2 regions of the Cellulosimicrobium sp. I38E genome follow, and region 1 is predicted to be linked to the other one. Evidence: riboswitches for the same ligand, from Rfam matches in the RefSeq annotation. Region 1 holds a riboswitch; the other holds the start of a gene.

Region 1 (5,184 bases):
CCGCGCGCGTCGCGGGCCAGGCCGCCGCGACGACCCCGACGACGGCGGCGAGCGCGAGCATCGCGCCGAGCTGGGCCCAGGGCACCGCGAGGGTCGTGAAGCCCTCGTCCGCGAGGACGGACGGGAGCGCAGCGGCCAGGCCCGTCCCCACGACCAGCCCGACCGCCGTCCCGAACACCGCGACGAGCACCGACTCGATGGCGATCGTCGTGGCGAGCTGGGCACGCCCCAGCCCGACGGCGCGCAGGAGCCCGATCTCGCGCGTCCGTTCGACGACCGACAGGGCCAGCGTGTTGACGATCCCGAGGACGGCGACGAGCACGGACAGTCCGAGCAGCGCGTAGACGATCGCGAGGATCGACTCGACCTGCGACGCGACCTCCCCGGCGAACTCGTCGGCGTCGAGCACGCTCGCGACGACGTAGGGCGCGACGGCGTCTGTCACGGCGCTCCGCACGGCCGCGAGGTCGGCGCCCGGTTCGATGTCGAGGAACAGCATCTCGGGTGTCGTCGCGCCGACGGCGGAGGCGACGTCCGGCGGCAGGAGCATGTCGACGGAGAACGCGTGGGAGTCGATCACCGCGCCGATGCGGACGTCGTGCGCCGGGAGATCGGGCCGGGTGGGGTCGGCGATCGTCACGACGTCGCCGAGCGCCCAGCCGTGCTCGTCGAGCGCGTCCTCCATGACGGCCGCCTCCCCGCGGGCGTACGCGCCGAGGTCGCCCTCGACCGCCGTCGTGCGGACCGAGCGGCCGAAGCCCTCGACCGGGAACCCGACCACGAGCTGCGGCTCGTCGTCGACGGCGACCTGCCCGTACGTCGTGAGGTCGGCGGACGCGACGCCGGGCACGGCGCGGACGTCGGCCGCGACGCCCTCCGGGAGGTACGGGGTCGCGGACCGGACGACGAGGTCGGCGGCCGTCTCCTCGTCGACGATGCCGGTCACGGACTCGCGTGCCGAGAGCGCGAGGACCGACGTCGTCGACACGAGCGCCATGCCGACGACGAGCGCCCCGGCGGTCGCGGCCGTGCGCCGCGGCTGGCGCGTCACGTTGCCGCGCGCGAGACCGCCGAGGGGCCGGACCACCGCGACGAACGGCGCGGCGAGGACGCCCAGCACGGGGCCGACCGCGAGCGGGGAGAGGAGCAGCACGCCCGCGATCACCCCGACCGCGCCGAGGCCCAGGAGCGGTGCGCCGCCGCCCCCGACCGCCGCAGCGCCCACCACGAGCGCGGTGCCGGCGAGCAGGGTCAGCGTCCCCGTGACGACCCGGGCGCCCCCTGGACCGGCGGGGCGCACGACGTCGGCCCGCATGGCCTCGACGGGCCGGACGAGCGCCGCGTGCCGCGCGGGCAGGGCCGCCGCGAGGACGGACACCACGACACCGACGACGAGCGGGACCACGATCCCGGCGGTCGTCACGGGCAGCGACGCGGCGAGCTCCATGCCCACCGCGCCGAGCCCGGCCCGGGCGAGCTCGGCGAGCCCGAACCCGGCGGCGACGCCCAGCACCGCACCGACGACCCCCACGACCGCGGCCTGCCCCAGCACGGACGCGAACACCTGGGCCGGCGACGCCCCGACGGCGCGCAGCAGCGCGAGCTCGCGTGTGCGGCGGCGCACGTGCATCGCGAACGTGTTGGTGATGATGAACGTGCCGACGAACAGGGCGAGCGCGGCGAACACGAGCAGGAACGTCGAGACGAAGCCGAGCTGGTCGGCGATGGCGCTGCTCGTCTCGTCGCGCAGGTCGCCACCCGTCACGGCTTCGGCACCGTCGGGGAGCGCCGTCGCCACGGCGTCACGCAGCGCCTCGGGGGAGATGCCGTCGGCGGCGTACAGGGCGATCGACGGCACGACGCCGTCCGGCGCGTACGTCGCGGCGGCCGTCTCGGTGTCGAGCAGGACGATGGTCGCGCCCGCCATGGGCGCGGACAGCGAGAGCTCGCCGACGACCCGCACGGGCCGCACCTCGTCGCCGAGCACGACGTCGGTCGTGTCGCCCACGGCGAGCCCCGACGCCTCGAGCGTCGCGGACTCGAGCGCGACCTCGTCGGCGCCCTCCGGTGCGCGGCCCTCCACGACGCGCGGCCCGGGGTCGCGGGGGTCGTAGCCGACGGCCATGCTCGGCGCCTGCGTGCTGAGCACGGCGGTGCCGTCGGCGCCCACGAGGACGGCCGGGCCGCTCACCTCCGCGAGCGCGAGGTCGACGTCGTCGCGCGCGTCGAGCGTGCCGGCCAGGTCCGCCGGGACGAGGCTGCGGGCCCCGCCGAGCTGCGCGGACGACGACTCGAGCGCGGACCCGGCGGCGGTCCCGCCGCGCACGTACGCGTCGGCCTGGATCGACGACGCGACGATGCCGTCGAACGTCGACGCGAGCATCGCGCGCAGCGCGAACGTGCCGGTGACGAACGCGACGCCGATCGTCACCGCAAGGACGGACAGCACGAGCTGCGCGCCGTGCGCGCGCACGCCGCGCAGCGCGATCCGGCCCATCATCGGACGGCCGCCGGTGCGGGCACGGCCCGGGCGGCGTGCGCGCCCGCGGGCGCCGCGGGTGTGAGAGCACCGAGCGTGTCGAGGACGGCCTGCGGCGTGGGGTCGCGCAGCTCGGTCATGAGGCGGCCGTCGGCGAGGAACAGGACGCGGTGCGCGTACGACGCCGCCGTCGGGTCGTGCGTGACCACGGCGACGGACTGGCCGAGGTCGTCCACCGAGGCGCGCAGGAAGCCGAGCACCTCCGCGGCGGCGCGCGAGTCGAGGTTGCCCGTCGGCTCGTCCGCGAACACGACGGCCGGCCGGGACACGAGCGCCCGCGCGCACGCGACGCGCTGCTGCTGCCCGCCCGAGAGCTCCGCCGGGCGGTGCCCGAGCCGCGGGCGCAGCCCGACGGCGTCGACCACGCGCTCGAACCACTCCCGGTCCACGGGCCGCCGCGCGATCGCGAGCGGCAGCACGATGTTCTCCTCCGCGGTGAGCGTCGGGACGAGGTTGAACGACTGGAAGACGAAGCCGATGCGCGTGCGCCGCAGCCGCGTCAGGTGCCGCTCGCTCATCGCCGAGACGGTCTCGCCGTCCACGACGACGGTCCCCGCCGTGGGCGAGTCCAGTCCGGCGAGGCAGTGCATGAGGGTCGACTTGCCCGACCCGGACGGGCCCATGATCGCGGTCAGGCGTCCCCGCTCGAGGTCGACGTCGACGCCGTCCAGGGCGCGGACCGCGGCCTCGCCGCGCCCGTAGGTCTTCACGAGGCCCCGCGCGGTCGCGATCACGGGACGCTCCGGCGTGGTTCCCGAGGCTCCTGCGGCTCCCGTGGCGTGCTCCGCGGACGCGGCGACGGTCGTCGTCGCACCCGTCGTCCCAGGTCTGCTGCTCATCGGTCCTTCTCCTCCTGCGTCGTCGGCCGGGGACCCCGGGCCGGTCGTCACGACCTTCCCGCGGGGGCGCACCCCCGGGCATCGGGGACCGGCCCGGACCCTTCCCCGGTCGCCGCAGGGCCGCTCTCAGGGTTCTCTCAGGGGGATTCCCGAGGGGCGGCCCGGTGTAGGCTCGACGTGAACGACAGGGGAGCTCCTGGAGGAGCTGAGAGTGCGGACCACCGCAGACCCTCGAACCTGATCCGGTTAGCACCGGTGGAGGAAGTCGGGAATCTCGATCACCTGCTCGTGCGGTCTCCCGCGCTCGCGCGAGCACGGGCCGTGCGGGTCGGTGGACCCCTCCTGAACGTCCTGGGAGGACACATGCAGCGCACGACCGCCCGCACCCGCCGGGCCCGGTCCCTCGTCACCGGCGCGGGGACGACCCTCGCCCTCCTCGCCCTCGCCGCGTGCGGCGGCGGCGACACCGCGGGAGGCGACGACGCGTCGTCGGGCACGGGCGGGACCGTCACCCTCGTGACCCACGACTCCTTCGCCGTGAGCGACGAGGTGCTCGCCGCGTTCGAGGAGGAGAGCGGGCTCACCGTCGAGCAGGTCGCCCCCGGCGACGGCGGCGCGCTCGTCAACCAGCTGATCCTCACGAAGGACTCGCCGCTGGGCGACGTCGTGTTCGGGATCGACAACACGTTCGCGTCCCGCGCGATCGACGAGGGCGTGCTCGCGCCCTACACGCCGGAGGGCCTGTCCGACTCGGCGGCCTCGTACGCCGTCGGCGACGGCGACGAGCTCACGGCGGTCGACCTCGGCGACGTCTGCGTCAACGTCGACCACGCGTGGTTCGCCGACGCCGGGATCCCGGAGCCCGTCTCGCTCGAGGACCTCGCGAAGCCCGAGTACGAGGACCTGCTCGTCGTGACCAACCCGGCGACGTCGTCGCCCGGTCTCGCGTTCCTCCTCGCGACCGTCGGCGCGTTCGGCGAGGACGGCTGGGAGGACTACTGGGCGGAGCTCCGTGCCAACGGCGTGAAGGTCGTCGACGGGTGGTCGGACGCCTACTACGTCGACTTCTCCGGCTCCGAGGGCGCCGGGCCGCGCCCGCTCGTGCTGTCGTACTCGACGTCGCCCGCGTTCACGCTCACCGAGGACGGCTCCGCGTCCACGACCGGCGCGCTGCTCGACACGTGCTTCCGCCAGGTCGAGTACGCGGGCGTGCTCGCGAACGCGAAGAACCCCGAGGGCGCGCAGCAGCTCGTCGACTTCCTCGTGAGCGAGGCGTTCCAGGCCGACGTGCCGGGGCAGATGTACATGTACCCCGCGGACGACTCCGTCGCGCTCCCCGACGGCTGGGCCGAGTTCGCCCCGCTCGCCGCCGAGCCCTTCGAGGTCGCGCCCGAGGACGTGTCGGCGCACCGCGACGAGTGGATCAAGGCATGGACGGCGACGGTCGTCGACTGACGCCCGGTCCCCGAGCGACCACGGCTCTCCCTCGCGAGGTAGAGCCGTGGTCGCGCGAGGTCGAGCCGTGGTGAGGGGCCGGGCGGTCTGGCGGGGTGGCGTCGGCCGCGGGGTGCTGTGGGGGATCGCGGCGGCGGTGCCGCTGCTGTTCCTCGGGGTGTTCTTCGCGTGGCCGGTGATCACGCTCGTGGCGCGCGGGTTCGTCGGGGACGACGGCGGCCTGGACCTGTCCGGGTTCGCGGAGGTCTTCTCCCAGCCGCGGACGTGGCGCATCCTCGGGCTGACGCTGTGGCAGGCCGTGCTCGGCACGGCGTTCTCGCTGCTGCTCGGCGTGCCCGGCGCCTACGTGCT
Region 2 (5,184 bases), on a different contig from region 1:
CGGGCACGAGCTGCGGGTGCTCGCGCGCGAGCCAGCCCATGTACCACTCGCGCGTGCCGGGCTTGAGGTGCAGGGGCAGGACGGTGACGCCCGTCGCGCCGGCGTCCTTCACCGCGTCGAGCAGGTCGGTGAGCGCGCGGGTCGAGTCGGTCAGCCAGGGCAGCACGGGCGCGACCATGACCCCGCACGGGAGCCCCGCCTCGCGGACGGCCCGGATGAGGTCGAGCCGGGCGCGGGGCGACGGGGTGCCCGGCTCGACGCTCGCCTGGAGCGCCGGGTCGAGGAGCGCGAGCGAGACGCCGATCCCGACCTCGACGCGCGAGGCGGCGTCGACGAGCAGCGGCAGGTCGCGGCGCAGCAGCGTCCCCTTGGTGAGGACGGACAGCGGCGTGCCGGACCCTGCGAGGGCGTCGATGATGCCGGGCATGAGCCGGTAGCGGCCCTCGGCCCGCTGGTAGGGGTCGGTGTTGGTCCCGAGCGCGACCGCCTCGCGGCCCCACGACCGCCGGCCGAGCTCGGCGCGCAGCACGTCGTCGACGTTGACCTTGACCACGACCTCGCGGTCGAAGTCCTCGCCCGCGTCCAGGTCCAGGTACTCGTGGGTGGGCCGCGCGAAGCAGTTGTGGCTCACGACCCCCGCCGCGACGAAGTCGCGCGTGCCGGTCGTGATGTCGACGAGCTCGGTCTCCTTCCCCGGCCCGTCGAGGGCTTCCAGCGAGTCGACGCGCAGTGCGTCGCTGCCGGTGACGTCGCGCCCCTCGAGCGCGGCACCCTCGTGAGCGAGCGCCGCGGCGCCCGGGCCGACGAGCACGTCGCCGAGCGCGAGGTGGGCGCGGCGGCGCGGGCCGCCGACGACGTGACGCCAGCCGCGCTCCGTGAGGAACCGATGGTCGCCGCTCGCGACGAGCCGCGTGCCGTCCGCGAGGGTCACGCGGTACGCGCGCTTGCGGGTGGTCCAGCGGTCGAGCACACGCGTGCGTACGTACCGCCGGTACGCGCCGTGCGGCGCGGTCCCCAGGATCTCGTCGCCGACACGCAGCTCGCCGATCGGGCGCTGGGTGCCGTCGGCCAGGAGCACGGGGGTCGACGGGGCGAGGCAGTAGGAGCACGCATGGCTGCATCCCCGGTACGGGTTGACCGTCCAGCGGAACGGCATGCGCGACATCGCCGGGACCCTGGACAGCGCGCTCTTGGCAGTCACCTCGTGGAACGTGATCCCCGCGAACTCGGGCGTGCGCACGCTGCGCACGAGGCCGACGCGCTCCAGCCCGGGGAGCGCGCCGTCGTCCGCGCCGAGTGCCTGTCCGTCCCACCTCACCCTGGTATTCGAACAGGTGTTCGATCGCGAGTCAAGGTCGTCGGGCCGGGCGCGCGCCGCTCGGTCGGCGTCCCGAACCGCCCGCGCCGTGAGGAGCCACAGGCTCGCGAGCGGGACGTGGTGACCGGTCCCGCACCGTCCCGCGGGCTGAGACACCGGGATTGTCGAGAGCGCACGGAGGCCCTAGGGTCGGGGCCGAACGCCCCCGGGGAGCGCACGAGCGCTGAGAGTGCAGGCCGGACACCCGTCCCTCCTGCAGACCCGTGGAACCTGATCTGGTTCGTACCAGCGAAGGGAGCAGGGCCGACGTCACCGTCCCCTGCGCGCTCGTGCCCGCGCGCCCCGCGCCCGGGCCGTGCGTGCGGGCCGAGGCGGTGGCGTGCCGTCGTGCACCCTTCGCCCCGGGGGCCCGACGGAGGGATCCGCATGTCCGAACCCCGCACCACCCCGCAGCAGACGACCCCGAGCGCCGCCCCCGGGGCGGCCGTCGGGACGACCGACGACCCGACCACCGGGACGACGGGACGCACGCGCCCGGCGACGCCCCGGCGTGCCGTGCGCCGCCGGGGCCTGACCCTGCACGAGACGGTGCTCATCGCCGTCCTCGGGGTCGTCTTCGGGTTCGTGTACTGGGCGTTCGTGCAGCTCTGGGCCCCCTTGCAGCTCGCGATGGGCCCGCTCGCGGACCTCGCCGCGAACGTCCTCGCGGGCGCGTGGATCGTCGTCGGACCGCTGGCCACGTACATCGTGCGCAAGCCGGGCGTCGGCATCCTCGCCGAGACCCTGGCCGCGCTCGTCGAGGTCGTCTTCCTCGCCTCCCCCGCCGGGCCGCTCCTGCTCGTCGTGGGCCTGGTCCAGGGCCTCGGCGCCGAGCTGCCGTTCGCGCTCACGCGCTACCGCCGGTTCGGCTGGTGGGTGTTCGTCGCGTCCGGCGTGAGCGCCGCGCTCGTCACGTTCGCCTTCAACGCCGTGCGCTTCGGCTGGCTCGGGCAGGACTACGCGATGCTCCGGCTGGGGGTCCAGGTCGTGTCGTGCGTCGTGCTGTGCGGCCTCGCGGCCCGCCTCCTGGGTGACGCGCTCGCCCGCACCGGCGCCCTCGACGCCTTCGCGATCGGCGCGGCCCGCCGTGGCTGAGCGCGCCGCCTCCGGCACTCCCGAGGCCGCCCCACCCGACGCCGTCACGGCCGACGCCCTGACCGTGCACCTCGGGCACGACGGCGCCCGGGTGCTCGACGGCGTCGACGTCACCGTCCCGGCCGGGACCAGCCTGCTGGTGCTCGGCCCGTCCGGGTGCGGCAAGTCGACCTTCCTGCGCGCGCTCGTCGGCGTCGTCCCGCACACGCTCCCGGGCACCGTCGCAGGCGGGCTGCGCGCGGCCGGGCTCGACCCGCGCGACGTGCCGCCGCCCGTCCTCGCCGCCCGCGTGGGCCTCGTCCAGCAGCGGCCCGGCGACCAGCTCTGCCTGGCGCGCGTGGACGAGGAGCTGCGGTTCGCGCTCGAGAACCACGGCGCCGACCCGCGCACCATGGACGACCGCGCGACCGCCGCGCTCGCCGCGGTCGGCGCCGCGCACCTGCACGACCGCCCGACCCACGCCCTGTCGGGCGGCGAGGCGCAGCGCGTCGCGGTCGCCGCCGCGCTCGTCGCCGACCCGGAGCTCGTCGTCCTCGACGAGCCCACCGCGCTCCTGGACCCCGCTGCCGCCCACGAGGTCGGGTCGCTCGTCGCCGGCCTCGCCCGGACACCCGGGCCCGACGGCGAGGGGGCGCCCGCCAGGCTCCCCCACCGCTCCGTCGTGCTCGTCGAGCACCGCCTGGACGACCTGGGGGCGCTGCCCGGCGCCACCCTGGTGCTGGACCGTGAGGGCCGGGTCGTCACGCACGGCCCCACGCACCGCGTCCTGCGCGAGCACGCGCGCGACCTCGCCGACCTGGGGTGCTGGCTGCCGCTCGCTGTCCGCCTGGAAGAGGCGGGCGCCTCCGGGCCGCTCGGCTCGCCCGAGACCGACGACTGGCTGGTCGACCTCGTGCGAGCCTCGCCCGTGCGCTCGAGGACCACGGACCGGCCTCTGGACGCGACCCCGGCAGCAGCGCGCCCGGTCGTGCTCCGGGCACGCGGGCTCGCCGTCCACCGGGGCGGCCTCGGCGCGGGACGCACCCGCCGGGGCGAGCACCCCGTCGTGCGCGACGTCGACCTCGACGTCCGCGCGGGCGAGGTGCTCGCCGTCGTCGGGCCCAACGGGGGCGGCAAGTCGACGCTCCTGCGCGGCCTGGCGGGGCTCGAGCGCACCACGGGCGAGGTCGCGACCGCGACGGGCGATCCCGTCGCGATGGTCTTCCAGGACCCCGAGCACCAGCTCGTCGCGCGCACCGTGCGCGAGGAGGTCGCCTGGTCGGCGCGGCTCGCCCGCCTCGACGACGTCGACGCACGCGTCGCCCGGACCCTCGCCGCGTTCGGGCTCGCGCACCTCGCCGACGCGAACCCGTACCGGCTCTCGGGCGGCGAGCAGCGGCGCCTGTCTCTCGCGACGGCGACCGTGCTCGACCCGCCGGTCCTCCTCGCCGACGAACCGACGTTCGGCCTGGACCGTGCCCAGGCCCACGCGGCCGTCCGCGTGCTGCGGGGGCGTGCCGACGCGGGTGGCGCCGTGGTCGTCGTCTCGCACGACCTCTCGCTCGTCGCGGCGATCGCCGACCGGGTGGCCGTGGTCGTGGACGGCGCGCTCGCCACGGTCGCGGAGCCGTCCACGGTCCTCGCCGACGACGCGCTGTGCGCGCTCGCGGGCCTGCGCCGCCCACCGCTGCTCGACTGGTGGGCACGGACCGGCCGCGCGCGCGGCGTCGACCCGGGCGCGCTCGTGCGAGCGCTCGACACCGCGTGCGACGCCGTCGCGCGCGACGGAGGGTCGGGCGCCCCGGAGCCCGGGTCGCTCGTCCCCGCGGAGGTGGCCCCGTGACCGCACGCTCTCCGTCCGTCCTCGAACGCTGGAACCCGACGGTGAAGCTCGCCACCGTGCTCCTCCTGTCCACCGGCGCGCTGCTCGTCACCGACCCGGTCACCCCTGCGACGGCCTGGCTGCTGACGGTCGCGGCCCTGCTCGCGCTCGGTCGTGTGCCGGTGCGCACGCTCGCGCTGGCCCACGTCCCGTTCGTGGTCTTCGCGTCGAGCCTCCTCGTCGTCAACGTCGTCACCCGGCCGGGCGGCGACGACGTCGTGCTCGGGCCGCTCACGGTCGGCGCGGACGGGCTCACGATCGGTGCCGCGCTCGCCCTGCGCACGCTGTTCGTCGGGGCGCTGTCGCTCGTGCTCGTCCTCACGACCGACCCCGTGCGCCTCATGACGAGCCTGCACGAGCACGCCCGCCTCCCGGCGACCTGGACGTTCGCGGTGCTCGCCGCGCACCGGCTCCTCGTCGAGCTTCCCGACGCCTGGCACACGATCCGCTGCGCCCAGGCGGTGCGCGACCCGCGGCGACGTCGCGGCCGTCTCCCTCGCTCCCCGCGGTCGCTGGGCGCGGCAGCCTTCGCCCTCCTCGTCGGGGCGGTGCGCCGGAGCGAGCGGCTGACGGTCGCGCTCGAGTCGCGCGGCTTGGGCTCGGGCCCCCGGACGACGTCGCGCCCCGTGCCCCTGGGCGTGCCGGACGTCGTCGCGGCGGGCGCGGTGCTCGCCCTCGCCGGGGCGCTCGTCGCGGTCGGGGTGGTAGCGGGGTGGCTCAGGGGGATCGGCGCGCTCACCGCCTGAGGACGCCGCGGCGGGCGGACCCGGACCGCCTCAGGCGGGCTCGACCACCGCTCCCTCGACCGGGACCCCGAGTGCGACCGTGCCCGTCCGGCCGTCGCGGCCGTGCTCGCGGTAGTCGCGGAACG

The links. A riboswitch is a leader RNA that binds a small molecule or an ion and turns the genes downstream of it on or off. The one in region 1 is predicted to bind thiamine pyrophosphate.
Region 2: it holds a riboswitch for thiamine pyrophosphate, as region 1 does, so the genes downstream of both, A0J59_RS10660 (ECF transporter S component) here and A0J59_RS07405 (thiamine ABC transporter substrate binding subunit) in region 1, are expected to answer to the same signal.

What each region holds. Positions count from the first base shown of each region.
Region 1 covers NZ_LUAZ01000020.1:59,972-65,155, reverse strand. The annotation lists gene A0J59_RS07415 (ABC transporter permease) at 1-2,497, opposite strand, end outside; gene A0J59_RS07410 (ABC transporter ATP-binding protein) at 2,497-3,378, opposite strand; TPP riboswitch at 3,555-3,659, shown strand; gene A0J59_RS07405 (thiamine ABC transporter substrate binding subunit) at 3,742-4,833, shown strand; gene A0J59_RS07400 (iron ABC transporter permease) at 4,901-5,184, shown strand, end outside.
Region 2 covers NZ_LUAZ01000028.1:157,595-162,778, reverse strand. The annotation lists gene A0J59_RS10665 (Rv2578c family radical SAM protein) at 1-1,318, opposite strand, end outside; TPP riboswitch at 1,515-1,634, shown strand; gene A0J59_RS10660 (ECF transporter S component) at 1,745-2,452, shown strand; gene A0J59_RS10655 (ABC transporter ATP-binding protein) at 2,445-4,274, shown strand; gene A0J59_RS10650 (energy-coupling factor transporter transmembrane protein EcfT) at 4,271-5,059, shown strand; gene A0J59_RS10645 (M23 family metallopeptidase) at 5,090-5,184, opposite strand, start outside.